4 regions of the Massilia sp. 9096 genome follow, and region 1 is predicted to be linked to each of the others. Evidence: predicted binding sites of a transcription regulator. Region 1 holds the regulator's gene; each other region holds the start of a gene.
The links. The regulator LexA, encoded in region 1, represses DNA repair genes until DNA is damaged. The targets are predictions, from matches to a motif close to ACTGTATNNNNATACAGT.

Region 1 (7,432 bases):
CCGTACTTACGGTACGGCGAGCATCGCAGGCCGCCAATGCGACGCGCAGTAGGTTTATCGAGGTTCCTTAAGCGGCTTCGCCGACGACTGCGACGGTGACATCAACCACGACGTCGGTGTGCAGAGCGACCGAAACCGGGTGCTCGCCGGTGGTCTTCAGCGGACCGGTCGGCAGACGCACTTGCGCCTTTTCGACGGCGAAACCTTGCTTGGTCAGGGCTTCGGCGATGTCGAAGTTGGTCACCGAACCGAACAGGCGGCCGTCCACGCCGGCTTTCTGGGCGATGGTGACGGTCATGCCGCTCAGCTTCTCGCCTTGTGCCTGGGCAGCGCCCAGCTTCTCGGCGGCGGCTTTTTCCAGTTCGGCGCGCTTGACTTCGAACTCGGCCACGGCAGCCTGGGTGGCGCGGCGGGCCATTTTTTGCGGGATCAGGAAGTTACGTGCGTAACCGTCCTTGACCTTGACGACGTCGCCCAGGTTGCCGACGTTGACGACTTTTTCCAGAAGGATAACTTGCATTTATTTTCTCCAGTAATCTGACGATGCTTGTGTACGCGGACGACGCCGATTAAGCGTTGTGCAGGTCGGTGTACGGCAGCAGGGCCAGGTAACGTGCGCGCTTGATCGCGGTGTCCACTTGGCGCTGGTAGTGCGCCTTGGTGCCGGTCAGGCGAGCCGGCATGATCTTGCCGTTTTCCTGGATGAAGTCCTTCAGGGTGTCGACGTCTTTGTAGTCAACCTGTTCCACGCCTGCAGCGGTGAAGCGGCAGAACTTCTTGCGCTTGAACAGCGGGTTCTGCTGTTTGCGCTTGAGTTTTTCTTTGGCTTTGTTTTTGTCGAACTTTTTACCGAATGCCATTTGAGGCTCCTGTATCTAAAAACGTGCGCGCTTTATTTAAGCGACGCCACTGAAATCAATGATGTGAAACACAAGGGCTTTGCTGTTGCGGTTCTTGCGCGCCAAAAACCCCTTGAAGCGGTGCACCGCGCCGAGTTCGGCGCTGGCGAACCGGCCGGAGATTTCTCCGGCGGCGACCGCCGCGATCTCGAACTCGACCGACCGTTCCAATCCCGCTTCCATCTGCTGCGACCCGTGCTGCAGGGTGCCGCTGACGATGGGGATGCCGGCCGGGGTGTAGCGCAGGGTATCGCGTTCGGCGATGCTTGCGACCAGCAACAGCTCGTTCACTGCCCTTTCGCGCTCGCTAATCGAAATGAGCGAGAATTAAGCGTTGGCGGCCGGAGCAGCTGCCTGCTCGGCGCGGTGGCTCTTGGCGGCGTCTTCGCGCTGGACCGACTTCATCATCGGCGACGGGGCGGTTTCGGCCTTCTTCGTCTTGACGGTCAGGTGACGCAGCACGGCATCATTGAATTTGAATGCGGTTTCCAGCTCGACCAGGGTCTCGTTGTCGCACTCGATGTTCATGCAGATGTAATGTGCCTTCGGCAGATTGTCGATCTGGTAAGCCATCTGGCGGCGGCCCCAGTCTTCGACGCGGTGGATGTTGCCGCCGCGCGAGGTGACCGTGGTCTTGTAGCGCTCGATCATCGCCGGAACTTGCTCGCTTTGGTCCGGGTGGACGATAAACACGATTTCATAATGACGCATATAACACTCCTTGAGGACGTTTAAACAGATGCCCACCTCGGCGTCAGGACGAGTGTGGGAAGGGAAAGCCCGACATTATAACGCAAAAAACGTCAAGGCCCAAATGCTTTGTGGATATGCCATCCCGATTACGCCCTTTTGTCTTTAGGTCAAAAAAAACCACGAAAACCCGTGCTGCCCCTTGCGCGCCGCGCCATACTGTACAAAAATACAGCTTGTCCAGATCCAACGAAAGCAAACCCCCATGCTGAAGCTCACTGCACGGCAAGAACAGATTCTCAACCTGATCAAGGAAGCCATCGACAACACCGGCTTCCCGCCGACCCGCGCCGAAATCGCGCAGGAACTTGGCTTCCGCTCGGCCAACGCCGCCGAGGAGCACCTGCAAGCCCTGGCGCGCAAAGGCGCCATCGAGATTTCGCCGGGCACCTCGCGCGGTATCCGCCTGGTCGGCCCGGCCGCCGAAGCCGCCCCGGCGCCGCTGCCCATGATGCCGCCGCCGCACCTGATGTCCCTGCCCCTGGTCGGCCGCGTGGCCGCAGGTTCGCCGATCCTGGCCCAGGAACACGTCGAGGCCAATTATTCGGTCGACCCGGCCATGTTCTCGAGCAAGCCCGACTTCCTGCTGAAGGTCAAGGGCTGGTCGATGCGCGACGCCGGCATCTGCGATGGCGATTTCCTCGCCGTCAAGAAGGTCGATTCGGCCAAGAACGGCCAGATCGTCGTCGCGCGCATCGGCGAAGAAGTCACCGTCAAGCGCTACCGCAAGACCGGTGCGACCATCGAGCTGCTGCCGGAAAATCCGGAGTTCTCCATCATCACCGTCAATCCGCAAACCGACGAGTTTGCGCTCGAGGGCCTGGCGGTCGGCCTGCTGCGCTCCTGGCACTGAGCGGTATTCAGGCCGCAGCCGCGCCGGCCCCATGCCGGCGTATGACGCATAGTTATAACGCGTACAACGACAACGGCCCGCTAACCGCGGGCCGTTGTGGTTTGCAGGGCACAGCGCAGCGCGATCAACGCTTGGCGTCGACGTCGGGCGGCGGTGCGCTGTTGACGATGTCGTTGTGTTCCTTGACCCAGCTCTCGGTCGCAATGCGCCAGGCATTGTAATCGGCCAGCACCATGTTGCCGGCGACCTTGATGTCCTCGGCAGCGCGCTCGCCGACGTCCTTCAGGTGCGCCTCGGCGCGCTCGGTTTCTTCCTTGGTCAGCAGCGGCGCGATATCCTTGGGAATCAGTTTGGTCAGCGGCAGGGATTCGTTGAGGTGGACGACCGCGCGGTTGTGGCAGGCTTCCCAATCCTTCATCTTGGCGCTGTAGCGCTCGATGTCTTCGTTCACCTTCGACACCGAGGGAAAGCGCGGCGCCGGGCAGCGGTAAGCGCCGCCGCTCAGGTCGGCGCCGTCGTATTGCGTGAGCCAGTAGTCGATGTCGGCGCGATGCTCGCCGCGCTTTTTCATCATGTCGAGCGAGGCGATCGCCACCTTGTTGCCCTTCGCCGCCGCCTTGCCCCACCACAGCGCCGCCTTGTCGGCGTCGACCGCGCCGGCTTCGCCGTAAAAATACATCTCGCCCAAGTGCTGCTGGGCCATCACGTTGCCGGCGTTGGCCAGTTTGGTGTACTTCTGCAACGCTTCGGGATAAGCCTTCTTGGCGAACAGGGCGTCGGCGTCGGACAACTCGTCGGCCGAGGCAGTGCCGCACAGCAGGAGCGCGGCGCACAACAGGACTGTCTTCATGGCGGTTTTGCGTTTGAGCATAATTCAAGGAAATGCGAGTGTGCGGCTATCTTACGCGCCAGCAATGGTGCCGTCAGTATTTATCGGACGTCAACTTATGCATCCGGAAACAATACGGTACACACGCCTTCGCTTTGCGACTCTATACTTGCTTGATCGTTATTGATGAGGCAATGATGAACCCTTCCCGCTTTGTGAGCGCCGTCCTTATCGCCTGTGCGGTAAGCGCCGTGGCGCATGCCCAGACCGCCGAGCGCCCCGCCATCAAGGAAGGCGACAAGTGGCGCTTCCTGTCCAAGGTCGAAGAGCTCAAGAACGGCACGCTGACCTCGTCGAGCCGCGAAGTCGATGCCTGGGTGACCCGCGTCGGCTCTCATTCCTTCATCCAGGCCACCAAACCGGTCGACAGCAACTTGCCGCCGCGTGAAGCCGACATCAACCTGGACTGGAGCAGGTCGCAGATACGCGACGGCGCGGAAAAGATCGTCGGCCGCCCTTACCTGTATCCGCTCAAGCCGGGTTTGAGCTGGGACACGGACGCAACCGACCCGCATCCAGCACCGGGCGTCAAGACGCTGCGCAACAAGTTGCATTTCACGGTGCTGGGTTGGGAAGAGGTGAAGGTACCCGCAGGGTCCTTCAAGGCGCTGAAGATCGAAACGGAAGGCAACTGGTTCAGGGAATTCGAACCGGTCGGACCCCACACCAGCAGCACGACCACCGTCAGCCCGGCGGGCCAGTCGACGCTGGTCAACGCCCAGGGCGGGCGCACGCCCGACCCGGTCGGCGGACGCATGTACCGGCTGACCTGGTATGTTCCCGAGGTCAAGCGCGAGGTCAAGGTCATCGCCGAGGAATACACGCCGACGGGCGTCGTGCAGCATCGCACGACGCAGGAACTCGAATCCTACAGCGTCGACTGACCGCGCCGCTGGCTCAGCCCGCCAGCGCGCCGCCGAAGTCGGCCAGCAGGTCGGCCGGGTCTTCGATGCCGACCGACACCCTGATCAGGGATTCGGCGATGCCCATGCTGGCGCGGCGCTCCGGCCCCATCTCGAAGAAGATCGTGTGCGCGACCGGAATCACCAGCGTGCGCGTGTCGCCGAGGTTACTGGCCGGGATCGCCACCTTCAGGCGGTTCAGGTAGTCGAAGCAATCGATCCCCTCCTTGAGCTCGAACGAGAACAGCGAGCCGTAGGCGCGGAACTGGCTGCTGGCCAGTGCGTGCTGCGGGTGCGATTCCAGGCCAGGGTAGTAGACCGCGGCGACGCGTTCGTCGGCCTCGAGCATGCGCGCGAGCGCGAGCGCGTTGGCGCAGGTGCGCTCCATGCGCAGCGCCAGCGTCTCCGCGCCGACCGCGATATGGTGCGCGGCTTCCGGCGCCAGACTGGCGCCGAAATCGCGCAGCGACTTGGCGCGCAACTGGGCCATGCCCTGGGCATTCGGCGCCAGCTTGCGGAAGTTCGGCGCGATGTTCGGGTAGGCGCTCCAGTCGAACACGCCGGTGTCGGTCAGCGCGCCGCCCAGCGCCATGCCGTGCCCGCCGATCGACTTGGTCAGCGAATTGACGACGAGGCCGGCGCCGACCGCCTTCGGACGGAACAGATAGGGGGTGGTCATGGTGTTGTCGACCACGTACAGGATGCCCTTCTGGCGGCACAACGCGCCGATACGCTCCAGATCGGCAATTTGAGTGCGCGGGTTGGCGATGGTCTCGACAAAGACCAGGCGCGTGTTCGGCTGCAGCGCGGCTTCGACGTTGGCGACATCGGTCGCATCGACGAACGACACCTCGGTGCCCTGCGCCGCCACGGTGTTCCACAGGCTGTTGGTGTTACCGAACAAAAAGGACGACGACACCACGTGGTCGCCATCCTTGAGCAGCGCCTGGGCCAGCGCGCCGATCGCCGCCATGCCGGTGCCGAAGCACAGCGTGGCGACGCCGTCTTCCATCTTCGTCACTTTCTCTTCGAGTGCGGAGACGGTCGGGTTGCCCTGGCGCCCGTAGCGAAAGCCCGGCTCCTTGCCCTGGAATACCGAAGCCAGCTGGCGCGCGTCGGTGTAGCCGAACGCGACCGAAGTGTGGATCGGCTTGTGCAGCGAGTTATGCTCGATCGGCTTGCGGCGATCGTTGTGCAGGATGGTGGTGGTGAAACCGTATTCAGTCTTGTCGTTCATGGTCTAGACATCGAAAAAACGGGCGCACGCGGCGCCCGTCGGATCACTCTGCCGGCACCGCCGGGTTGAGGTTCAGCTGAGTACGCACGATGTCGTCGGACGACTTGCCGCTGCTCTTGTGGCGGTGGCTCTCCAGCGCATCCAGGTATTCCGCCGTCACGTCGCCGGTCACGTAGACGCCGTCGAAGCACGACGCTTCCACGTTGGTGATTTCCGGATTGACGTCCATGATCGACTTGCGCAGCGCATCCAGGTCCTGGTAGACCAGGCGGTCGGCGGTGATTTCCTTGCACACTTCCTCGACCGTGCGGCCGTGGGCGATCAGCTCGTCGCGCGTCGGCATGTCGATGCCGTACACGTTCGGGTACAGCACCGGCGGCGCAGCCGAGGCGAAGAACACCTTGCGGGCGCCGGCTTCGCGCGCCATCTGCACGATCTCGCGGCTGGTGGTGCCACGCACGATCGAGTCGTCGACCAGCAGCACGTTCTTGTCCTTGAACTCGGCGGCGATCGCGTTGAGCTTCTGGCGCACCGACTTCTTGCGCATCGCCTGGCCCGGCATGATGAAGGTGCGGCCGACGTAGCGGTTCTTGATGAAGCCTTCGCGGTACTCGACGCCCAGTTTCAGCGCCAGCTGGATCGCGGCCGGGCGCGAGGAATCCGGGATCGGCATCACGACGTCGATTTCCTCGACCGGGATCTCCTTGCGGATCTTGTCGGCCAGGTATTCGCCCATGCGCAGGCGGGTCGCGTACACCGAGGCGCCGTCGATCACGGAATCGGGGCGCGCCAGGTACACGTATTCGAAGGCGCACGGGTTCAGCGACGATTTCTCGGCGCACTGCTGGCTGTGCATGCGACCGTCGTCGGCGATCCATACGGCTTCGCCCGGCGCGATGTCGCGCATGTAGCGGAAACCCAGGCCTTCCAGCGCCACCGATTCGCTCGCCACCAGGTATTCCGGACCGTGCTCGGTTTCGTTCACGCCGATGCACAGCGGACGGATGCCGTACGGGTCGCGGAAGGCCAGCAGGCCGTGGCCGGCGATCTGGGCGATCACGGCGTAGGCGCCGCGGATACGGCGGTGCACCACCGACATGGCCTTGAACACGGCTTCCGGCGACAGCGAGTAGCCGTCGGCGGCCTGCTGGATCTCGTGGGCCAGCACGTTGAGCAGCACTTCCGAGTCGGAACCGGTGTTGACGTGGCGGCGGTCGATGCGGAACAGCTCTTCTTTCAGCTGGGCCTGGTTGGTCAGGTTGCCGTTGTGCGCCAGCGTGATCCCGAACGGCGCGTTGACGTAGAACGGCTGCGCTTCCTCTTCGCTGGACGAGCCGGCGGTCGGATAGCGGCAGTGACCGATGCCGGAATTGCCCATCAGCGAGCGCATGTTACGTGTGCGGAACACGTCGCGCACCAGGCCATTGGCCTTGTACATCGAGAACATGCTGCTGTGGTTGGTTGCGATACCGGCCGCGTCCTGGCCGCGGTGCTGCAGCAGCAGCAATGCGTCATACAGCAACTGGTTGACGGGGGCTTGCGAGACGACGCCGACGATGCCACACATAGTGCGCTCCTAAGAACTTACAACTAAATTTCGGGGACCTCGAAAACCGTAGCGAGCGGCCGCAGTTTCGTTCGAGAAGCACGGCTGTACATTCGGTACAGCGAGCATCGCATAACGAAAATGCAAAGCGCAGCAGGTTTGCGAGGTTCCCATCAGAACTGAACGTGCTGCGCTAAGGCAGCTGGTAGGAAAGGTTTTACGGTGCGCGCGCCGGTTTCCGCAATCGGCGACAGCAGCGCATTTTTCCAGAAATCCTGCTGGGGGATGGAGGTCATCCCGCACAATATGACGCCGGCCAGCACGATTACAATGCCCCGGCCGAGTCCGAACAAGCC
Region 2 (7,432 bases), 1.3 Mb from region 1:
AATTATGACTTTGCGTATCATCGCCACCGGCGGCACCTTCGATAAACACTATAACGAATTGAATGGCGTGCTCGGCTTTGCTGACAGTCATTTGCCGGAGGTTATCAAGCGCGCGCGCCTCACGGTGCCGGTCGAGCTCGAGGTCGTATCGCTGCTCGACTCGCTCGACATGCAGGACACCGACCGCCACAAGGTGCTGGGCGCTTGCCAGGCTGCGGCGGAAAAGGCGATCGTGATCGTGCACGGCACCGACACCATGCGCGACACGGCGCAGGTACTGGGCGCGGCCGAGGGCACCAGCGACAAGACCATCGTCTTCACCGGCGCCATGATTCCTTACGAAATCGCCAATTCGGATGCGCTGTTCAACTTCGGCTTCGCCTGCGGCGTGGCGCAAGTGCTGCCGCCGGGCGTGTATGTTGCGATGAACGGCAAAGTATTTACATGGGACAATGTGACGAAAAACCGCGCGGCAGGCGTGTTCCAGCCACTCTGACAAGGCTTTTTGCCGGAGGGCTAGCGAACGCTGCGCGGTTTCGTCAAATCCTATAATGTTTCTTACCTTGATTGAGGAGGAAACAAATGAACGAGCAGCGCCCCACCTTGACTACCCGCCAGGGCCACCCCGTGCGCGACAACCAATCGCTGCGCTCGGTTGGCGAACGCGGTCCGGCCACCCTCGAGAACTACCAGTTCATCGAAAAGATCACCCATTTCGACCGTGAACGCATCCCGGAGCGCGTGGTGCACGCGCGCGGTACCGGCGCCCACGGCTACTTCGAGGCTTACGGCAAGATCGGCGACGAACCCGCCAGCAAGTACACGCGCGCTAGGGTGCTGAACGAAGTCGGCGTGCAGACGCCGATGTTCGTGCGTTTCTCGACCGTGATCGGCGCCAAGGAATCGCCGGAGACGGCGCGCGACCCGCGCGGTTTCGCGGTCAAGTTCAAGACCGTCGAAGGCAACTGGGACCTGGTCGGCAATAACCTGAAGGTGTTCTTCATCCGCGACGCGATCAAGTTCCCGGACATGATCCACGCCTTCAAGCCGGATCCGGTCACCAACCAGCAGGAGCCGTGGCGCTTCTACGATTTCATCGCGAACCACCCCGAGTCGCTGCACATGGTGACCTGGGTCAAGAGCCCGTGGGGCATCCCGGCCAACTACCGCGAGATGGAAGGCTCGGGCGTGAACACCTATAAACTGGTGAACGACCAGGGCATCGCGCACCTGGTGAAATTCCACTGGCAGCCCAAGCAGGGCGTGCGCAACCTGACCTCGCCACAAGCGGCCGAGATCCAGGGCCAGGACACCAGCCACGCCACGCGCGATTTGTACGACGCGATCGAACGCGGCGACTATCCGGAATGGGAATTCTGCGTGCAGATCATGGCCGACGGCGAGCATCCCGAGCTCGACTTCGACCCGCTCGACGACACCAAGCGCTGGCCCGAAGACCAGTTCCCGCTGCTGCCGGTAGGCCGCATGGTGCTCGACAAGAATCCGGACAACGTGTTCGCCGAGACCGAGCAGTCGGCGTTCGGCACCGGTGTGCTGGTCGATGGCATCGACTTTTCCGACGACAAGATGCTGCAGGGCCGTACCCTGTCCTACTCCGACACCCAGCGCTACCGCGTCGGTCCCAACTACCTCCAGCTGCCGATCAATGCGCCGCAGGAAAAGGCGCGCGCCCGCACCAACCAGCGCGACGGCCAGATGGCGTTCTACGTCGATGGCGGCGGTGAAGAGAAACACATCAATTACGAACCGAGCCTGCTGGGCGGCCTGAGCGAAGCGCCGCAACCGGCAAAGGACTATCACCAGTACGTGCAGGGCCACCTGGGCCGCTACCAGACCACCAGCACCGCCGCCGACTACAAGCAGGCCGGCGACCGCTACCGCAGCTTCCAGGACTGGGAGCGCGATGACCTGGTCAACAACGTCGGCGGCGATCTCAAGAAGTGCCCGGAGGTGATCCAGCTGCGCATGGTCTGGCACCTGTGGCACTGCGACGAGGACTACGGCCGCCGCGTGGCGGAAGTGGCCGGCATCGACCTGGAACAGGCCAAGGCCTTGCCGCCGATGCCGGGCAAGCCGGCCCCGCACGCGAACCGCCAGGGCGCGACCTACACCAGCGGCCAGTCCGAGCAAGCCGGCGCCGGCGCCGGCGCAGCCAAGGAACCGTCGACCAGCGAGGAAGCCGCGGCGGCCAAGTAAGCGCCCTCGCGCGCGCGTACACACGTACGCACGCGCATGAACGAAAAACGGCCCGGGCATGCACCCGGGCCGTTTTTCCTCGTCCCCGCGCAGGCGGGGTTCCAGGTTTCTTACCTGCCTTACGCCTTGGCTTCCCCGCCCAGCGCCTCGACCAGGTCGGCCAGCAGCTTGGCCAGTTCGCCGGTCATCAGCATGATGTCGTTGTCGAAACGCTCGTCGTCGCTGTAGGTGATGGTTTCGCCTTCCTTGATCACGTCGAGCGGCTTGATCGACTTGACGGCCAGCTGCTCGGTCAGCGTGAACGAGATGCGGCTGGTCCAGGTCATCGCCAGGCGCGTGCACTGCTTGCCCGAGGAGATGTGGCGGCGGATGTCTTCCGGATCGAGCGAGTGTTTTACGTAACGCACGGTCGCCTTGCTTTCGCCGGTGGCGCGCAGCTCGGTATCCTGGTCGATCGTGAAGTTGTACGGCGCCTCGTCCGATTCCAGCCAGGCGGTCATCACGCCCACCGGAGAGCGCTGCACGCGCAGCGATTCCAGCGGCATCTTGTCCACGGCCTTGAGCAGCAGCTTGATGACGTCGTCGGCTTTCGACGGGCTGGCGGCATCGACGACCAGCCAGCCGTTGACCGGATCGACCCAGACCCAGGTATTGCTGCGGATCGAGAAGGCGCGCGGCAGCAGCTCGTCGGCGACGCGCTCCTTGAGTTCCTTCATCGCCTTTTTGCCCGGCGGGAAGCCCTGCTGCTCTTCCAGCTCGGCGGCGCGCGCCTTGGCGACCTGGTTGATGACCGAGCTCGGCAGCAGTTTCTTTTCGGTGCCCAGCATCATCAGCATCTGCTTGTTCACCACGTGCACCAGCTTGCCATTGCCGCGCGGCGAATCCCAGCCTTGCTGCAGCAGCTCATTGCTGTTGGCCGGTACGAACGCTTGCGATTGCAGCGCGTCTTCCATTTGTTCAGGGGTGAACGCCCAGGGAGCGGGCAAGCGGTAAATCTGCAGATTCTTGAACCACATAACGTTAGTCGAGTTATCCAGTATTTCGAAGGAACGACATTCTACACGCTGCCGAGCAGCAATCTTCAGGTCGTCGGTAAGGGTTTTTCAGTGTGTTGTGCGTTCGTCAAACAAGCTCAGTTGCTCGACTTGCTCGACGTCGGCCAGGCGTACGCCGACGCCGAGCAGGCGCACCGGGCGGCTGGCGCGCTGCCAGCCGGTTTCCATCAGGCGCCGGTAGGTTTCCAGGTTGGGCGCATGGCCGACGCACTCGACCGTCGTTTGCTGGAAGTCGGAAAATTTAATTTTCACGAATAATTTGTTGATGAACTTGTCGGCATTGTTTCTCTTGATACGGCCTTGCAAATGCTCCATCAGCTCGGGCAACAGCGCCAGGCAGGCCGGCAGATCCGGCACGTCGGGTGTGTACGTTTCTTCGGTGCTGATCGATTTGCGTTCACGCACCGGGTTGACCTCGCGGTCGTCGATCCCGCGGCATAAATCGTACAGGCGCGCGCCGAACGAGCCGAAATGCTCCTGCAGCCGCGCCATGCTCCAGTTGCGCAGGTCGGCGCAGGTCTGGACGCCGAGCCCGTTCATCTTGGCCGCCGTCACTTTCCCGACACCGTGCAATTTCTTGACCGGCAGCGCGGAGACGAACGCGTCGACTTCATCCGGGCGGACCAGAAACAATCCATCCGGCTTGTTCCAGTCGCTCGCGATCTTGGCCACGAATTTATTCGGCGCCACCCCGGCCGAGGCCGTGATGCCGACGGTGTCGAAGATGCGGCGCCGGATCTCCTGCGCGATCAGGGTGGCGCTGCCCTTGCAGTGTGGCGAATTCGTCACGTCCAGGTAGGCTTCGTCCAGCGACAGCGGCTCCACGAGTTCCGTGTAGTCCTGGTAGATCTCCATGATCTGGCGCGAAGCGATGCGGTACTTCTCCATGTTCGGCGGGATCATCAGCAGATCCGGACACAGCTTGATCGCCTGCGCCGTCGCCATCGCCGAGTGGATGCCGTACCGTCTCGCTTCGTAATTGCAGGTGGCGACCACGCCGCGCTGGTCCGGCCGTCCACCGACCGCCAGCGGCCGTCCACGCAGCGACGGGTCATCCCGCATCTCGACGGACGCGTAGAAACAATCGCAATCGCAGTGGATGATCTTGCGGACGGGGTCGTTCATACTGTAATTGCATACAGTATCGCCGAAGCGATGTTGTTGTGCAAGCCAATGACAAAAAGGCCCACCCCGGTTCGCCGGAATGGACCTGTTATTTCAACCTGGCTCAAACAGCCTCAACTACCCGGATTACCAGGCCAGCTTCAGTGAATACTTGCCGTTGGTGGCGCCGGTGCCGCCGCGGTAATACACCACGCGCACGTAGCGCGCCGCGGCCGTCGTGCCGGTGTTGGCGGTCGATGCCGCTTCCACCACGCCATTGCCGTCCTTGGCGCTGTAGGCCAGGCGCGTGCCCGCTGCATTGTAGATGTAAAGGTCGTAGTCCGAGCTGGCGTTCGGGCTCAGGGTCGCGCTCAGGGTCTTGCCGGCCGGGAGCTGGACCACGAAATAATCCGTATCCGCGCTGTTGGCGATGGTGCCGTTGACGATCGTGCCCGAGGTCGCGATCTTGTTGGCGGTGGTGACGGTGTTGTTCGACTCGGTTTCCGCGATCGTCGGCGCGACCGGCGCCGGGGCCGGCGCCGGCGTCGTGCTCGCGCCGCCGAGCGCCGCGTTCACGGCCGCGCCGGCGTCGACGATGCCGGCGCCGCAACCCGGGCAGGCGGCCGGGAAGGCGCGCGCGGTCGACTTCAGCTTGGCGGCGACGTCGTCCGGGGTCAGGTTCGGATTGGCCGACAGCATCAGCGCGACGACGCCGGCCACATGCGGGGTCGCCATCGAGGTGCCCATGTAATAGGCATAGCTGTCCGCGCCCGGCGTGGTGGTGCCGGCGTTCAGCGTCGACAGGATGCCGGCCCCGTTGTCGCCGCCCGGGGCCGCGATGGTCACGATGCTGCCGGTATTCGAGTACGAGGCCTTGCCGCCGGTGCGGCCGGTCGCCGCCACCGCGATCACGCCGGCGCAGTTGGCCGGGCTGCTGGTGCTGGCCTCGGTGTTCGAGTTACCCGCCGCGACCACGACCACGGCGCCGCGCGAGCGCGCGCTGTTGATCGCGTTTTGCGTGGTGGTGTCGCAGGCGCCGCTGCCGCCCAGCGACAGGTTCAGTACGCGCGCCACGTTGGCGTTGGCCGGCACGCCCGAGACGCTGCCGCCCGAGGCCCAGATCATGGCGTCGGCGATGTCCGAGGTGTAGCCGCCGCATTTGCCGAGCACGCGCGCCGGGACGATCTTCGCGTTCCAGGCGATGCCCGCCACGCCGATGCCATTGTTGGCCTTGGCGGCGATGGTGCCGGCCACGTGGGTGCCGTGCCAGCTCGAGTTTTCGTCGGCCGCCGGCACGCCCGCCGCGCATTGGCCGGCCGTGGTCCAGTCGCCCGGATCGCTGGCGTCGCTGTCGCGGCCGTTGCCGTCGTTGGCGATGGTGGTGTTGGTGATGAAGTCGTAGCCTTGCAGGATCTGGTCGGCCAGGTCGGCGTGCGGGCGGTAGCCGGTGTCGATCACGGCGACGTTGACGCCGGCGCCGGTCGAGCGGTCCCAGGCGGCCGGGGCGTTGATGCCGCCGGCGCTCTCGAACAGGTCCCACTGCTGGCCGTAGCTTGGATCGGTCGGGGTCGCCTGGGCGGTCATGATGCGGTCCGGCTCGGCGTACTCGACGTTGCTGTCGCGCGCCTTCAGCTCGGCGGCCAGCTGGCGCGCCTGATCGAGCGTCATCGTGTGGTTCAGCTGGAACACGTGGGCGCCGCCGGCGGTTGCGCGCAGCGCGCGCAGGGTGGCGCCGAACTGCTGGCCGGCGCGGTCGAGGATCGCCTGGCGCGCGGCCGGAATCACAGCAAGATTCGCGGCGGCAGCAGCCGGGGGCACGATCTTGCCGTCTACGGCGTTGACGTCGACGCCTTGCGCGGCGTCCTTGTATTTGACGATCAGGCGGTCGGTCTGGGTGATGAAGTGGGGCGTCTTGTTGCCGTCCTGCTGGCCGGCATGCGCCATGGCCAACGGCCCGGCGGCGAGCAAGGCGCCCATGAGGGCCGATACGATGAGGGACGTGTGACGCTGCGTCATTTGTTTCCTTGGGAAGTAACTCTGGGGAACGATGCGAAGGGAATAAAGCTATCCTGCAGCGTAATAAAAAACGGCCCGCTTGGGGCCGTTTTTGGGTAATTTACCGCAGGAAATTTTTCTCAAGTAATTGAATATTAAGAAAATTCCAGACAACGCACGCCCGTGCGAGCGTGCATGCTGCTCATGCTACGTCCGGCTTACCACACCAGCTTCAGCGTGTACTTGCCGCTGGTCGAGCCGGTGCCGCCGCTGTAGTAGACCACGCGCACATACACCGTCACCGCCGTCGTGCCGTTGTTGACCACCGATGCCGAATCGACCGCGCCGGTGCCGTTGGTGCTGGACGTGATCTGGGTACCGGCCGAGTTGTAGATACTCAGGTCGTAGTCCGAGCTCGAGTTCGGGGTCAGGGTCGACGCCAGGGTCTTGCCGGCCGGGAGCGAGACCGAGAAGTAGTCGGTGTCCGAGCTGCTCGACATCGTACCGTTGACCGTCGTGCCGGACGTCGTCACCTTGTTGGCGGTGCTGACCGTGTTGTTCGACTCGGTTTCCGAGATCGTGGTGCCGGTGCCCGAGCCCGCGCCGGTGGCGGCGTCGATTGCGGCCGATGCATCGAGGATGCCGGCGCCGCAGCCCGAGCAGCTGGCCGGGAAGGCGCGCGCGCTCGACTTCAGGCGCGCGGCGACGTCGTCCGGGGTCAGGTTCGGGTTCTTGGCCAGCATCAACGCGACCACGGCGGAGACGTGCGGGGTCGCCATCGACGTGCCCATGTAGAACGCGTAGCTGTCGGCGCCCGGCGTGGTGGTGCCGGCGTTCAGCGTCGACAGGATGCCGGCGCCGGTGTCGCCGCCCGGGGCCGCGATCGTCACGATGGTGCCGTAGTTCGAGTAGGATGCGCGCCCGCCCGAACGGTTGGTCGCCGCCACGACGATCGTGCCCGAGCAGTTGGCCGGACTCGAATTGCTGGCGTTCTGTGCCTCGTTGCCGGCCGCGACCACGACCACGGTGTTGCGCGAGCGCGCACTGTTGATCGCGTTTTG
Region 3 (7,432 bases), 700 kb from region 1:
GCGCTCGACGTGCGTGAACCGGCTCCGCGCACCGCAGCCGCCGATTGCGCGCGGCGCGCGCCGCCACGGTCGGGGTCGAGCATGTACATCAGCAGCGCGCCAGCGGCGGCGGCGCCCAGCCACATGGCCAGTTCGAGGCCTGCGTCAACCCCTGTTTCAAAGCCTGCTTCGGTCGTCTGTTTCATGATCGGGTCCTCCAGGTTGAGTCTTCATGGCCTGCCGGCTGCGCCAGGCATCGGCCAAAAGGTGCTGTACCTGCGCGTCGTCGGTCTGGTCGAAGCTGTCGTACCATTGGCCGACCGAGCGCAAGCGCGGCGGCGCCAGCAGGCAGACCAGCGTGCGCCGCCAGCGCGCACGGCCTCGGGCGGCGTCACCGGGATCGCCAGCGGCGCACGCACGCCGCGGTAAGCCTGTTCGCGCCGCGCCAGTTCCGCCAGCTCGCGCGCGGCGACGGCATCGACGTCGCGCGCGGTCACGCCCATCAGGCCGGGCACGCCCGGCTGCAGCACGCGCACGCCGCCGCTGCCGACCGCCCCCGTCGCGAATTCCGCCTGCCCGGGCGTGCCGAGCTTGCGCACCACCAGGACGCCGAGTGCGATGCCGAGCCGGCGCGCGATGGCATGGCGACCGGGACCCCACCACGCGGCAGGGCCAGCACGATCGCGTCGGCCTGCCGCGCGTAGCGGCCCAGCTGGCCGGCCAGCAGCTCGCCGGCTTGGGCGCGGTCCTTGAACCGTCCGTTCACGTCCTACTGGATCGTCAGCCGGCGCGCCGAACCACCGGTTTTCTTGGGCAGGGTCAGTTTCAGCACCCCGTCCTCGAGCCTGGCCTCGGCCGACGCATCGTCCACTTCGGACGGCAGGCTGAAGCTGCGCTGGTAGCGGCGTGTCGAGCGTTCAGAATACACCACGTGTTCGCCCTCGCGCTGTTCGTTTGCCTGCTGGCATTCCCCTTCGATCGTGACGCGCGGACCGTCGATCGAGACCTTGATGTCCTCCTTGCGCACGCCCGGCAGATCGGCTTGTATTTCGAAGGTTTTCTCGGTCTCGCGCACGTCCAGGCGCGGCATGCCCAGCCCGTCGTCGCGCCAAAGGCTGCCCTGCGCCACCGGGCTGAAGAAGTCCTGGAATATGTTCTCGACCATGCGGCCGAACTGATCCTCCACCGCGCCAGGACGGCAGCGCCGAACCGATTTCAAGCGGCGTCCCGCTTCTGGTGCGCGTTGGCGAACCGATGTTTGATCCAGGCCAGTTCGCGTTTCGATCAGGGGAATTTACGCTGCGCACCGGCGTCTGATCCGGTGAGCAGCATTTGTGGAGCGCGCGTCAGGCCAGGCGTTCGGCGTGGAAGCGCAGGTGGTCTTCGACAAACGTCGAGATGAAGTAATAGCCGTGGTCGTAACCCGGGTGGCGGCGCAGTTCGAGCGGCTGGCCGGCGGCGCTGCAGGCTTCCTCGAAGGCTTCCGGGTACAGCTGTTCGGACAGGAACTTGTCGGCCAGGCCCTGGTCGATCAGGATACCCTTGGGGAAGACGGCCTGGCCGGCGCGTGCAACCAGTTCGGTGGCGTCATAGGCGCGCCAGGCCGATTCGTCCGTACCTAGGTAGCCGCCAAACGCTTTCCGGCCCCATGGGCAGCGCATCGGCGCGGCGATCGGCGCGAAGGCCGAGACCGAGCGGAACAGCTCGGGGTTGCGCAGCGCCAGCATCAGGGCGCCGTGGCCGCCCATCGAGTGGCCGAAGATGCCGACGCGGGCGCCGTCGGCGGGCAGCTCGGCCAGCACCAGCTCGCGCAGCTCGAGGATGTGGCTGTACATGCGGTAATGGCGCGACCATGGTTCCTGGGTCGCGTCCACGTAGAACCCGGCGCCCACGCCGAAGTCCCAGCTGTCGGCTTCGCCCGGCACGTCGGCGCCGCGCGGGCTGGTGTCGGGCGCGACCAGGATCACGCCCAGCTCGGCGGCGACGCGCTGGGCGCCGGCCTTGATCATGAACGTCTCCTCGGTGCAGGTCAGGCCGGCGAGATAGAACAGCACCGGCAGGCGCTTTCCTTCGGCGCCGGACGGGAGGTAGACCGAAAAGCGCATCGGCAGGCCGATCGCGGCCGAGTCGAATCGATAGAAACGCTGCACGCCGCCGAAACAGGCGTGCTCGCTGAGGAGTTCAGACATGGCGGAATCCGTATTGTTAACCAGGACACAAGTATGCCCGTTCGGCAGGTTCGCCGCCAGCGCATGCCCGATCTGGCGTCATACCAGTCCGAACGCGCCCAGCACTGCGCCCACGGCAAGCAGCCACAGCAGGTGCACCCGGGTGCGCCAGATCAGCAGGCAGGCCGCCACCGACAGCAGCCACAGGCGCCATTCGGCAAGGCTGCCGCCATTGCCGCCGCCGCCGCCGCTGCTGCTGGTGCCGAGGATCCACGCGGTCGACAGCAGCAGTGCGATCACCACCGGCGCCATGCCTTGCTTGAAGGCGCGCACGGTGCGCAGGTCTCGGTTGCGGTGACCCCAGCGCGCGGCGGTGTAGGTGATCGCCGTCGACGGCGTCATGATGCCGACCATCGTCACCAGCACCCCGAACAGCGCCGCGCCCGTGCTGCCGGCGTTCATGCCCACGTGCCAGCCCATCAGCGCCACGAACAGCACGTTGGGGCCGGGGGCGGCCTGGGCCAGCGTGATCGACTGGTTGAACTGGTCCTGGGTCAGCCAGTGATGCTGCTCGACCAGGAAGCGGTGCATTTCGGACGAGGTCGAAATCGCGCCGCCGAGCGACATCGCGGACAGGAGCAGGTAATGGCCGAACAGGTTGAGCCAGTCCTGCCAGCTCAAGACGAGATGCGGTGCAAGGTGCAGCGCCGCTGGCGGGATCATCTGTGCCGGAGCGCTCATGCTTTCAACTTTCGATAAGTCAGCACGCAGCCCAATCCGCCGAGGCCGAAGAGCACGTAGGGCAGGGGGCATTTCAACAGCGCCACCAGTATGAAGCCGAGCGCGGCGATGGCGATGCACCAGGCCAGCGGCAGCGGACTTTTCCATAATGTGTTCGAGAGCTTCAGCCCGGCCGCGCCGATCAGGCCGGCGCACACGGCCGCCATGCCGCGCAGCGCCCCGGCCACCGCCGTGTTGTCGGCAAAGCGGTCGCGCAGCACGGCCAGCGTCAGCACCACGACCAGCGGCGCGGCCAGCAGGCCGGCCAGGGCCGTGAGGGCACCGGGCAGGCCGAAGTAGCGTCCGCCGATCATCAGCGACAAATTGACCACGTTCGGCCCCGGCATGATCTGCGCGACGGCCCAGTCTTCGATGAACTCTTCCTGGGTCAGCCAGCGCTTGCGGTCGACCAGCTCGCGCTGGACGACCGCCATCACGCCGCCAAAGCCCTGCAGGGCCAGCAGCGTGAACGAGACAAACAAGTCGGTCAACGAAGCCGGACGCGGATGTTCGGATGGCGGGACGGTATCGGAAGCGGAATGCGAAGCAGGCGTCATCCGGCGATTATCGCGCCGTGGCCGGTCCACTGTCCATGGACAGGTGTCAGCCGCCGCCGATACCGCGCATCACGCGGCCCGAGCCTTCGCACTCCGGACAGGTTTTGCCGCCGGCCAGCTTGCCGCTGCCGCCGCAGGTTTCGCACAGGTCTTCGCCTGCGCCTGGGGTCCCCGGTTCGGCTTCATCGCCGGGCTTCAGGTCTGGATCGGGATATGCGCTCATGGCTGCCTCGTTCGATAGGATCACGCAGCCATTCTAGGCCGAGCCGCGTGGCCGTGGCGCACGTCCGGACGCGAGGCTCCCGCCTGGACCTGCCATGTTTGTCATCGGCATTTCATGCATTCATGAGAAATTTGCTTGACTTTAGCTCGTGCTGGCAAATACTCCTGTAGCGGTATCCCCTTATCTTCCATCAAAGTCAGGACTGCGATGAATCAAGATACTCTCGACCAAGCCGACGGTGAACTCCTTATTTCCTACCAACGGCGCGATACACACCGGCGCGACGTCGTCGACCTCGGTATTGCCCTGCAGCAGCGCAGCAATACCATGTCAGCCGTCGAATACCTGCGTTCGCAAGACGTCGGCCACGATGTCATCGAACGCGTTTTGACTGAGCCCGGCCGCAGGCGTTCCTGGGCCGGGTAAGCGGGCGGGCCGGATCCCAATCGTGCTGGGTAAGCGCCGTAAGCCATTGATTTTGCATAATTCCGGCCTTGCTCACCCGATGGGCAATGTGTTGAAAGCCGCATTCCAGCCGGGTTCCGGCATGTCAAGGGGGTGCTTTTCCACAAGCTTATGCACAAGTTTTGTGGATATCTCATAACGCTTTGATACGCGCTGATTTTTATCAAACCAAGCCCACATAACGTGGGCGACGGATGGCTTGATGTCGTTTCGCGACAGCGCGCAAACGCGGGCCGGTTACCCCTTGCGCCGGGATACTGGACAAATGTACAGTTGAGCCACATTGTCCTTAACTCATCCATGTCCGCCGCCGCCACCACCCGCGACCCGATCCCCGACCACCCGGCCCCCACCGGCGTCGATCCTTTCGACAGCCTCAATCCCGAGCAGCGCGCGGCGGTCGAACACGATATCGGCGTGGCGGCGCCGCGTCCGCTGCTGGTGGTCGCCGGGGCGGGATCGGGCAAGACCAACACCTTGGCGCACCGGGTGGCGCGCCTGATCCAGTCCGGCGCCGATCCGCAGCGCCTGCTGCTGCTGACCTTTTCGCGCCGCGCCGCGGGCGAAATGGGACATCGCGCCGCCGGCGTCCTGCAACGCATCTTCGGCGTGTCGCGCCAGGCCGTCGCCAGCCTGCCGTGGGCAGGCACCTTCCACAGCATCGGGGCGCGCCTGCTGCGCGAGCATGCCGGACGGATCGGCCTGGAAGCCTCGTTCACGATCCACGACCGCGCCGATTCCGAAGACCTGATGGGCATGGTGCGCCAGGATATCGGCCTGGGCGCGGGCGCGCAGACGAGCGCGGGCCAGAAGCGCTTTCCGCTGAAGGGCACTTGCCTGGCGATCTATTCGCGCGTGGTCAACAGCCGCGCGCCGCTCGAGCAGGTGCTGCAGTCAAATTTCCCTTGGTGCAGCGAGTGGGAAGGCGAGCTGAAACGACTGTTCGGCGCCTATGTCGACGCCAAGCAGGAACAGAACGTGCTCGATTACGACGATTTGCTGCTGTTCTGGGCTGAAATGGCGGCCGATCCAGAGCTCGGTCCGGCGCTCGGCGATTTGTTCGACCACGTGCTGGTCGACGAGTACCAGGACACCAACCGCCTGCAGGCTGCGATCATCCAGGGCATGAAGCCGGACGGGCGCGGCGTGATGGTGGTCGGCGACGACGCCCAGTCGATCTATTCCTTCCGCGGCGCGACCGTGCGCAACATCCTCGACTTCCCGCAGCAGTTCTCGCAGCCGGCGCGCATCGTCACGCTGGACCGCAACTATCGCTCGACGCAGCCGATCCTGGACGCGTCGAACGCGGTGATCGAAGGGGCGCTGGAACGCCACGCCAAGAACCTGTGGACCGACAAGGTGTCGAGCGCCAAGCCGCAACTGGTGCTGATCCCGGACGAAGCCGAGCAGGCGCGCTGGGTCTGCAACCGCGTGCTCGAGCAGCGCGAATCCGGTATCAAGCTGACCCAGCAGGCCGTGCTGTTCCGGGCCGCCAGCCACAGCGCGGCGCTGGAGCTCGAACTGGTACGGCGCAACATCCCGTTCGTGAAGTTCGGCGGCCTGAAGTTCCTGGAGGCGGCGCACATCAAGGATCTGCTGGCGATGCTGCGCTTTGCCCAGAACCCGAGCGGGCGCCTGGCGGGCTTTCGTGTGACACAACTGATCCCCGGCATCGGCCCGGCCACGGCGGCACGCCTGCTCGACGCGGTGGCGGCCAGCGCCGAGCCGGTGGCGGCGCTCGAGGCCTTCGACGTGCCCGCGCGCGCGCGTGGCGACTGGGATCCATTCGTCGGCCTGTTCCGCACCTTGCGCACACCGGGCTTGCGCTGGCCGTTGGACGTCGAACTGGTCAAGGACTGGTATCTGCCGCACCTGGAGCGGCTGCATGACGATGCGCCGGTGCGTGCCGCCGATCTCGAGCAGCTGGTGGCGCTGGCCGGCGGCTACGGTTCGCGTGAGTCCTTCCTGACCGAACTCACGCTCGACCCGCCCGAGGCGACCAGCGACCGCGCCGGCCCGCCCTTGCTCGACGAGGATTACCTGATCCTGTCGACGATCCATTCGGCCAAGGGGCAGGAATGGAAGGCGGTGCACGTGCTGAACGTGGTCGACGGCTGCATTCCGTCGGACATGTCGACCGGCAGCGGCGAAGAGATCGAGGAAGAGCGTCGGCTGTTGTACGTGGCCATGACGCGCGCCAAGGAGCACCTGCACCTGATCGTGCCGAACCGCTTCTTCATCAAGCAGCAGGCGCAGATGGGCGACCGCCACGTGTACGCCCAGCGCAGCCGCTTCGTTACCCCGGCGATGCTCAAGCACTACGAGGAGTGCGTGTGGATCGACGCCGAAACGCCGCACAGCCGCAAGCCGATGCCGGACAGCGTACGGATGCTGGTGCGCGAGCGGGCGCGCAATGCCTGGAAATGAAGACTGCGGCCCCGCCTCCGTACTCCAGTCGGCCTGGCCGCCAGCCGATATGGTTGAGCACGAAGCACTGAGCCGCGCATGCGGCGACCCGCCAGGCGGGCCGGAATCGCGGCACAAAAGCGGCGGAATGACATATATGCAACCTCCGCCGTGACGAGTTATCCCCGTCCAAGCTGTTTTGTAGGATTTTGCCGCGTGGCCAAATTTCACACTGATGCCGTATGCATGCAAGTCCTTGATTCATAAAGGGTTGGAAATCTGCCTGTTGAATGGGCATTTTGTTGGAACCCGCATCAGTACTGCGCTTCCGGCTTGTCAAGAGGCACTTGTCCACACAGTTATCCACATTTCTTGTGGATATTAAAATAAACGTCGTGGAATCAATGCCTTAGGTCATCAACTTGATCTCGGCTCTAGATTTTTCATGCAGCCAAGGTTTGCGTTGGCCCAGCAATCAGTTTCTTGCTGGATCAGTACGCCATGCATGGCGCATGTTTCAAGCCAGCAGAGCGCGCAAGCGGCGCAAGCCGTCGAGCGCGCCGGACGCGATGCCGACATCCCGGTCGGATGGCACTTCCGGTGCACGCGGATTGATGCGAATCAGGGGAGCATCCTGGCGTTCGCACATCCAGCGCACCGACGGCACGTCGACGCCGGCGCCGAGCTCGATCGCAGCCAGGCGCCGGGGCCGTGCACGCCACCTTGCCAATCGGGCATACTGTGCTTCGGTGCGGGTATCGATCCAGGCGCCGTCATTGAACATCAACACGTTCGGCCGCGCCAGGGCGCCGCAGCGGGGACAGGTGGGCAGTGGCGGGCGCATCAGGCAGGTG
Region 4 (7,432 bases), 650 kb from region 1:
ATCCCGGTCGAGATCGCGATCACCGCGCAGAATACGCCGCAGGGTTTCGCCATCACCGCGTTCGTGCGCGACATCCGCCCGCGCAAGCAGGCCGAGGAGCGCGAGCGCCAGCGCCAGCAGCGCCTGGACGAAGCGCGCGCGGCCCTGGTGCGCTCGCAAAAGCTGGAAGCGGTCGGCCACATGACCGGCGGCGTGGCGCACGACTTCAACAACATCCTGCACATCATCAGCGCCAACGTGCAGCTCATGCTGCGCAACGAAGAAGGCGTCCGCAAGCGCCTGCTCAGCATCATGGATGCGGTCGAGCGCGGCAAGAAGCTGACCGGCCAGCTGCTGGCCTTCGCCCGGCGCCAGCCGCTGCATCCGAGCGTGGTGCGGCTGACCGACATGATCGAGCGCATGGACAGCCTGCTGCACCGCGCCGCCGGCGATGCGGTCGAGATCCGCTTCGCCATCCCGTCCGAGCCGTGGAACGCGCTGGTCGACCCGAACCAGCTGGAAAACGTGCTGCTCAACCTGGTGATCAACGCGCGCGACGCGATGGAGCACGGCGGCGCGATCACGATCGCGCTGGCCAACCTGACGGTGGCGCCGGGCGACGCCATGGCCGACACCGGCGTCAGGCCGGGCGAATTCGTCACCGTGGCGGTGAGCGACACCGGCAGCGGCATGCCGCCTGAAGTGATGGAGCGCGCCTTCGAGCCCTTCTTCACCACCAAGCCCGAGGGCAAGGGCACCGGCCTGGGCCTGTCCATGGCGCACGGCTTCGTCAAGCAGAGCGGCGGCCATATCCGCCTGTCCAGCACGCCGGACAAGGGCACGACCGTCACGCTGTTCCTGCCGCGCGCGCGGCAGGACACGCCGGACCCGGTGTTCGCGCCAGTGCCGCACTGACGCCAGCAGGCGTCGAGGCGGCGGCCGAGCAAACTGAACGTGCGCCGCTCAGGTACTGCGGGCCGCTACACTGGGCTTTGATTTTTGCAGGAGCGATTCAATGGCACAGACTCAACACTGCGACGCGCGCAAGGTACTGCCGCGCGTCGGCGGCTTCGACAGCACGCTGTCCCTGCTGCGCGAGGGCTACCGCTTCGTGCCGCGCCGCTGCGAGGAGCTCGGCGCCGACGCCTTCAGCACCCGCATCATGCTGCAGCAGGCCCTGTGCGTGCGCGGCGAGGACGCGGCGCGCATGTTCTACCAGCCCGGCCGCTTCACGCGCCGCCATGCCCTGCCCGCCACCAGCATGGCGCTGCTGCAGGACTTCGGCAGCGTGATGGCGCTGGACGGCGAGCAGCACCGCAAGCGAAAGGCGATGTTCATGTCGTTGTACGGGCCGCTCGAGCGCCAGCGCCTGGTCGGCCTGATCGTGGCCCAGTTCCGCGCCCACTTCGCGCGCTGGCCCGAGCTGTCTTCGGTCAACGTGCACAAGGCGGCGCAGGAAGTGCTGTGCCATGCGACCTGCCAATGGGCCGGCGTGCCGGTCGCGCTCGACGAAGTGCGCCAGCGCACCGCGGAATTTGCCGCGATGATCGACGCCGCCGGCTCGGCCGGACCGCGCAACTGGCGCGCCCTGCTGATCCGAAACCGCACTGAACACTGGGCGCGCGCGCTGATCGACGCCGTGCGCGCCGGCCGGATCCAGCCGGCCTTCGACAGCCCCCTGAACGTGATCGCGCGCCACCGCGACGCCGACGGCCAGCTCATCAGCCGCAAGGACGCGGCGGTGGAACTGATCAACATCCTGCGCCCGACCGTGGCGGTGGCGCGCTACATCGCCTTTGCCGTGCTGGCGCTGCACCAGCATCCGGAATACCGGCTGCGCGCCGCGAGCGCCGGCGACGAGTGGCTGACCATGTTCGCGCAGGAGGTGCGGCGCTTCTATCCGTTCATCCCGGTGATGGGCGGACGCGCCCAGCACGACTTCGAATGGCGCGGCATGCAGGTGGAAAAAGGGACGTGGGTGCTGCTCGACCTGTACGGGACCGACCACCACCCGGACATCTGGGGCGACCCCGAGGTGTTCCGCCCGGAGCGTTTCGAGCGCTGGCAGAGCAGCGGCTTCGACTTGATCGCGCAAGGCGGCGGCGACCACTATTCGGGCCACCGCTGTCCCGGCGAATTCATCACGATGGACATCGTCAAGGCGGCAGTCAAGCTGTTCGCCGCCGAGATCGAATACGAAGTGCCGCCCCAGGACCTGTCGATCGATCTGGGGCGGGTGCCGACCCTGCCCACCAGCGGCATGCTGGTCGAGCGGGTGCGGCTGCTGGGTGCAGCCGAATCGTAACTCTTAGTCGCGGATCAGGCGGCCTTCGGCGACACGCACGCGCTCGCCGCCACGGAAGCGCGGGGCGCCCTGCTCGGTGAAGGTACGGTAGCCGCCGCGCGCCATCTTGACGCGCACGTCGGTGTAGGTCTGCGATTTCATGTTGCGCTCGACGTGGTTGCCGGCATACGCGCCGCCCGCGGCGCCGGCCACGGTCGCCAGGGTCTGGCCGCGGCCGCTGCCGACCTGGTGGCCCAGGATACCGCCGAGCAAGGCACCGCCGACCGCGCCCACGCCGCTGCCGCGTTCGGCTGCGCGCTCGTAGTTATGGGTCGACACGACCGTGCCGCAGTTCATGCAGGCGGCTTCGGAATGGTGTTGCGGCGCGGCCTGGCTCAGCGACGGCACGGCGCCGGCCGCCAGCAGGGCGGCGGAAAAAGCGGTACTGGCGGTGAAACGGGTGACGAACGATTTCATGATTTTCTCCCTCACATTGTTTTAACAAGCATGATTACAGCATAGTGAGCACGATTAGATGGAGAAATAGTAAAACGGTATCAATTGCAAGCATCTGTAACGAACTTGGCAATTATCCTTGCCCTGCCGCCCCACTTCCCTCAACGCCTGGCTTTGCGACGCGTCCGCCACTGCTTCATCGGCGTAGAGTGATACCACTGGAATCCAATCCAGAAAATCGATGCCAGAGCGGCCAGCGGCGGCAATGCGCTCGCAAACCAGCCGAATACCGTGGCGCCCGCCGACAACAGCGAAATGCCCTCAAGGATGACTTTGAGGTTGCCCATGATCTTCCCTCCAGATGAATGTCGTGCTCTAAACACGGCGTTGATGCACGTCCGCACGCCCGCGCAGACGCTCCCATACTGTTGTTTTCGCTCAATATACAAACAGTCGGGCTATGCATTATTAAACATCATGTTTATAATCGAAGTCAACAAGATGTGTAACACTGTGTGTTTAGTTAAATGGACAATCCGCTCATGCACGAACAGATGAAACGCCTCTACGAGGCAGCCGAAGCGCTGGCGGGTTTGAAGACCCAGGCGGAGATCGCCCGGGCCCTGAACCAGTCGCAGCAAACGGTCAACAATTGGGAAGCGCGGGGCATCTCGAAAGCGGGTTTGCTGAAGGCGCAAAGCGCGATCGGCTGCTCCGCTACCTGGCTCGAGACCGGCGCCCCGCCGATGGCGCTGGCGCCGCACCTGGCCGATAAGGGTGCGCCGGCGTTCGCCGCGGCCAGCCCCGACCATCCCTTCCTGACCGATGCCCGGGGCGTGCGCATCGGCGACGAACCCGACACCATCCCGATCCGGCGCGTGAGCCTGAAGCTGCACGCCGGCGTGACCGGCTTCGAGACCGAACCGGAGCTGGAAGACGGCGGCGTGCTGCACATGCCGCGCGCCGTCATCGAGGCGCACCGGCTGGCGCCGCACCAGCTGCTGGCGATCCGCGTGCGCGGCCAGAGCATGGAACCGATGATGTTCGAGGATGACGTGGTGGTCGTGAACACCGCGGACAAGGAGCCGGTCAGCCGCGAGATCTACGCCGTCAACTTCAATGGCGAAGCCCTCGTCAAGCAGCTCCTGCGGCGCAACAACGAATGGTTCCTGCAATCGATGAACCCGGACTTCGGCCCGGTCAACGTACGCAGCGGCCAGTGCAGCATCGTCGGGCGCGTGGTCTACCAGCCGGGCCGGGTGCTGACCGGGCGGCTGTAACGCCATGAAGATCGAGGTGGCGGTCGCCGAGCTGTGCAGCGTGCGCCTGGCGCTGGCTTTCGTGGATGCGGCGTGGGTGCGGCCGGGACCGGGGGACGCCTTGATCGCCCGCCTCGGCCCCTACCTGCCGCCGCTGCCGCTGATGCTGGTGGACGCCGGCGGCGGCGTGCACGCGCACTTCCAGACCGGCGTGTTCGCGGCCCTCGCGGCCCTGGCGCGCGGCGGCTTGACGCCGTTCACGGTCGACCTGGACTTGCCGCCGCCATCGCACGAGCCGCCGCCGTTCTAGCCTCGCACGCGCGGGCGCATGACGCGCGCGTGCGAGGGTCGCTGCTTTACTGCGGCAGCGCCTGCGCCGTGCCGGTCACCGTCAGGCGCGCCGTCACGTTCTGCGCATGACGCGGCTGGCCGCCGCCGAGATACAGCTTGTAGCCGCCCGGGACCAGCTTGCGCACGCCCTGCGCATCGACCAGCGACAACGCACGCGCGTCCAGGCTCAGGCTGACCTGGCGATGCTCGCCGGCTTTCAGATGCACGCGGCGCATCCCGGCCAGCACCGGGTTGGCGCGGTCGTTCGGCTTTTCGACGTACAGCTGCACCACCTCGTCGCCATCGCGCTTGCCGGTGTTGGCGACGTCGACCGTGACATCGACCCTGAGCTGCGCAGCATCGCCGGCGCGCACCGAGGCCGTCGACAGCGTCGGCGTCGCGTAGCGGAAGGTGGTGTAGCTCAGGCCGTGGCCGAACGGGTACAGCACCTCGCCCTTGAAGTAGCGGTAGGTGCGCCCGTCCATGCGGTAGTCGCCAAAGGCCGGCAGCTGGTCGGCCGATTTATAGAAGGTCACCGGCAAGCGTCCGGCCGGGCTGTAGTCACCGGCGATCAGGCCGGCCACGGCCTGGCCGCCCTCTCCGCCCGGATACCAGGCTTCGACGATGGCCGGCACATGCTTGTCGGCCCAGTTGACCGACAAGGCGCTGCCGTTCATCAGCACCAGCACGACCGGCTTGCCGGCCGCGTTCACGCGCTCGAGCAGCTGCTCCTGCGGCGCCGGCAGGTCCAGGCTGGTGCGGTCGCCGCCATTAAAGCCCGGCACCTTGATCTTGAGTTCCTCGCCTTCCAAGCTTGCGTTCAGGCCGCCCACGAACACGACCAGGTCGGCCCGGCGCGCCAGCTCGACCGCTTCCTGGCCCATGTCGACGGGCGGGCTCCAGACCAGCTTCTGGTCGCCGCGCGCGCCGCGCTGCACGGCCTCGATCCGGATCGGCACCACCTGCCCGGCCTGCAGGGTCGCGCTGCCGGCTTCCAGCGACGGCGAATCCATCACGTCCCAGGCATCGACGATCTGCTTGCCGCCCAGCCAGATGCGGTAAGGACCGGTGCTCATGTAGCGCAGGCGATAGGTGCCCGCTCCCTGCGCCTTGAAGAAGCCGGTCCAGCGGATCGACGAATTGCGCTTGTCGTCCTGCCAGTCGACGCGGGCGTTGCGCTCGACCGTGCTCGATGCCGGCGCGCCGGCCAGCTCGGCGCCATTGAAATGCTCGGCCTTCAAGCCCGGCGTCGTGCAGGCGGCGTCCGCGCACAGCACGCCGTCCGGCACCGGCGGCTCGGCCGGACCGGCCAGGCCGGTGCCCGGCGCATAGTCGACCTGCGCGTCCGGGAAGCGCGCACGGATCCCGTCCAGCACCGTCACCGGATGGCCCGGCTGGCCGTTGTAATTGCCGACCAGGGCGTCGACGCTGTCCGCGTTCGGGCCGATCACGGCGATGCGCCTGGGCGCGCGCGCCAGCGGCAGCACGCCGTCGTTCTTGAGCAGCACCATCGATTCCTGCGCCATCTTCAAGGCGACCGCGCGGTGCGCCGGCGTGTCGACGTCGGCCGGTGCGATGGCGGCGAAGGCTTGCGGCGGCGCCGGGTCGAACAGGCCGAGCTGGAACCGCGCGACGAACAGGCGCTGCAGCGCGCGGTCGACCGTGGCCTGGGGCAGCAAGCCCTGGCGCACCGCGTTGGCGATCGGGCCGGCTTCGGTCGTCATGCCGTTGCGGTAGTCGCCGCAGATCAGGTCCATGCCGGCCTTGAACGCGGCGGCGACGGCCTGCTCCGGCGTCTGCGTGTAATGCAGACTGTCCTGGCGGTAGATGTTGGCGGCGGCGCCGCAGTCGGACACCACGAAGCCCTTGAAGCCCCAGGCCTGGCGCAGGTGCGCTTCCAGCAGGTCGGTGTTGGCGCAGGCCGGCACGCCGTCGACGGCGTTGTAGGCGCACATGACCGAATCGACCTTGGCCTCGGTGACGGTGGCGCGGAAGGCCGGCAAATAGGTGTCTTCGAGGTCATGCTTCGATGGATGAATGTCCTCGCGATGGCGGTTCGATTCCGGCCCGCTGTGCACCGCGAAGTGCTTGGAGGTGGCGATGGTCTTGAAGAAGGCCGGGTCGTTGCCCTGCAAGCCCTTGATGAAGCCGACGCCCATGCGCGAGGTCAGATAGGGGTCTTCGCCATAGGTTTCCTGTCCGCGACCCCAGCGCGGATCGCGGAAGATATTGATGTTGGGCGACCACACCGTCAGGCCGCGGTACCAGTCGGTGCCGCCGTCCGGGTCGCGCGTTTGCAGGTACTTGGCGCGAAATTCGGTGGCGATGACGTCGCCGGTCTGCTGCATCAGCGCCTCGTCCCAGGTCGCGGCCATGCCGACCGCCTGCGGGAACACGGTCGCCACGCCCGCGCGCGCGACACCGTGCAGGCCCTCGTTCCACCAGTTGTACTTGGGGACGCGCAAGCGCGGGATCGCCGGCGCGGCGTTACCCAGCTGGGCGGCCTTTTCCTCGAGCGTCATGCGCGAGACCAGGTCGGCGGCGCGCTGTTCGGGGCTGAGGTGGGGGTCGAGGTAGGCGGGGTTGCCGGCTCGGGTTGCCTGGGCTTGGACTGTAGTCTGCGCCTGTGCCTGGGCCATGGAACAGCCGAGCAGGCCGATGGCGAGCGCCAGGGTGGTCAAGGGTACGGCGTGTGCTGGTGCGAAGCGCGTCATCGTGGTCTCCATGTGCTTGTTGTTGTCGATAAATGTTAGCACGGAGATCATTTTGTTATCGCAAACAATTTACGGCTTGTTGTCGCGCTGTGCGGCATGGCACGGAAGTTTGCGGCGGGTCTTCCTAAGCTGTATCCATTCCCCTGTTAAGGACACGGCACATGGATAAGCACCCCTTCGATATCGACGTCGCGCTGGCGCGCATCGAGGACGCCGTGCGGCCCTGGCCGAAAGCCGCCCTGTTCCTGCTGGCCGAGGAAGGTTTCACGTCGACCTTCGAGCAGCTGCTGGCCTGCATGATCTCGATCCGCACCTACGACGAGGTGACGCTGCCGGTTTCGCGCCGCCTGTTTGCGCGCGCACGGTCGCCGGCGCAGGTCGCGGCGCTGTCGTGGGAAGAACTGGATGAG

Region 2: dinB (DNA polymerase IV) is a predicted target of LexA. The motif match lies at 4,398-4,415, and genes of this name have one in related genera.
Region 3: FA90_RS09015 (ATP-dependent helicase) is a predicted target of LexA. The motif match lies at 4,429-4,446, and genes of this name have one in related genera.
Region 4: FA90_RS25080 (LexA family transcriptional regulator) is a predicted target of LexA. The motif match lies at 3,156-3,173, and genes of this name have one in related genera.

The regions. Positions count from the first base shown of each region.
Region 1 is NZ_JQNN01000001.1:2,822,478-2,829,909, forward strand. Features, by position in the region: gene rplI (50S ribosomal protein L9) at 68-520, opposite strand; gene rpsR (30S ribosomal protein S18) at 570-860, opposite strand; gene priB (primosomal replication protein N) at 897-1,190, opposite strand; gene rpsF (30S ribosomal protein S6) at 1,227-1,610, opposite strand; gene lexA (transcriptional repressor LexA) at 1,855-2,502, shown strand; gene FA90_RS12070 (sel1 repeat family protein) at 2,627-3,352, opposite strand; gene FA90_RS12075 (hypothetical protein) at 3,526-4,275, shown strand; gene FA90_RS12080 (cystathionine gamma-synthase family protein) at 4,289-5,530, opposite strand; gene purF (amidophosphoribosyltransferase) at 5,574-7,097, opposite strand; gene FA90_RS12090 (CvpA family protein) at 7,250-7,432, opposite strand, start outside.
Region 2 is NZ_JQNN01000001.1:4,164,810-4,172,241, forward strand. Features, by position in the region: gene FA90_RS17995 (asparaginase domain-containing protein) at 5-496, shown strand; gene FA90_RS18000 (catalase) at 583-2,217, shown strand; gene FA90_RS18005 (recombination-associated protein RdgC) at 2,337-3,233, opposite strand; gene dinB (DNA polymerase IV) at 3,321-4,397, opposite strand; gene FA90_RS18015 (S8 family peptidase) at 4,524-6,392, opposite strand; gene FA90_RS18020 (S8 family peptidase) at 6,590-7,432, opposite strand, start outside.
Region 3 is NZ_JQNN01000001.1:2,126,672-2,134,103, reverse strand. Features, by position in the region: gene FA90_RS09050 (SRPBCC family protein) at 1-185, opposite strand, end outside; partial or broken gene FA90_RS27670 (phosphoribosyltransferase) at 157-745, opposite strand; gene FA90_RS09040 (Hsp20/alpha crystallin family protein) at 749-1,144, opposite strand; gene fghA (S-formylglutathione hydrolase) at 1,326-2,168, opposite strand; gene FA90_RS09030 (chromate transporter) at 2,247-2,888, opposite strand; gene FA90_RS09025 (chromate transporter) at 2,885-3,484, opposite strand; gene FA90_RS26915 (hypothetical protein) at 3,531-3,707, opposite strand; gene FA90_RS09020 (hypothetical protein) at 3,915-4,133, shown strand; gene FA90_RS09015 (ATP-dependent helicase) at 4,473-6,599, shown strand; gene FA90_RS09010 (Sir2 family NAD-dependent protein deacetylase) at 7,096-7,432, opposite strand, start outside.
Region 4 is NZ_JQNN01000001.1:3,468,330-3,475,761, forward strand. Features, by position in the region: gene FA90_RS25075 (CHASE domain-containing protein) at 1-894, shown strand, start outside; gene FA90_RS14825 (cytochrome P450) at 995-2,284, shown strand; gene FA90_RS14830 (glycine zipper 2TM domain-containing protein) at 2,288-2,740, opposite strand; gene FA90_RS14835 (hypothetical protein) at 2,881-3,066, opposite strand; gene FA90_RS25080 (LexA family transcriptional regulator) at 3,274-3,999, shown strand; gene FA90_RS14850 (hypothetical protein) at 4,004-4,288, shown strand; gene FA90_RS14855 (glycoside hydrolase family 3 C-terminal domain-containing protein) at 4,335-7,064, opposite strand; gene nth (endonuclease III) at 7,184-7,432, shown strand, end outside.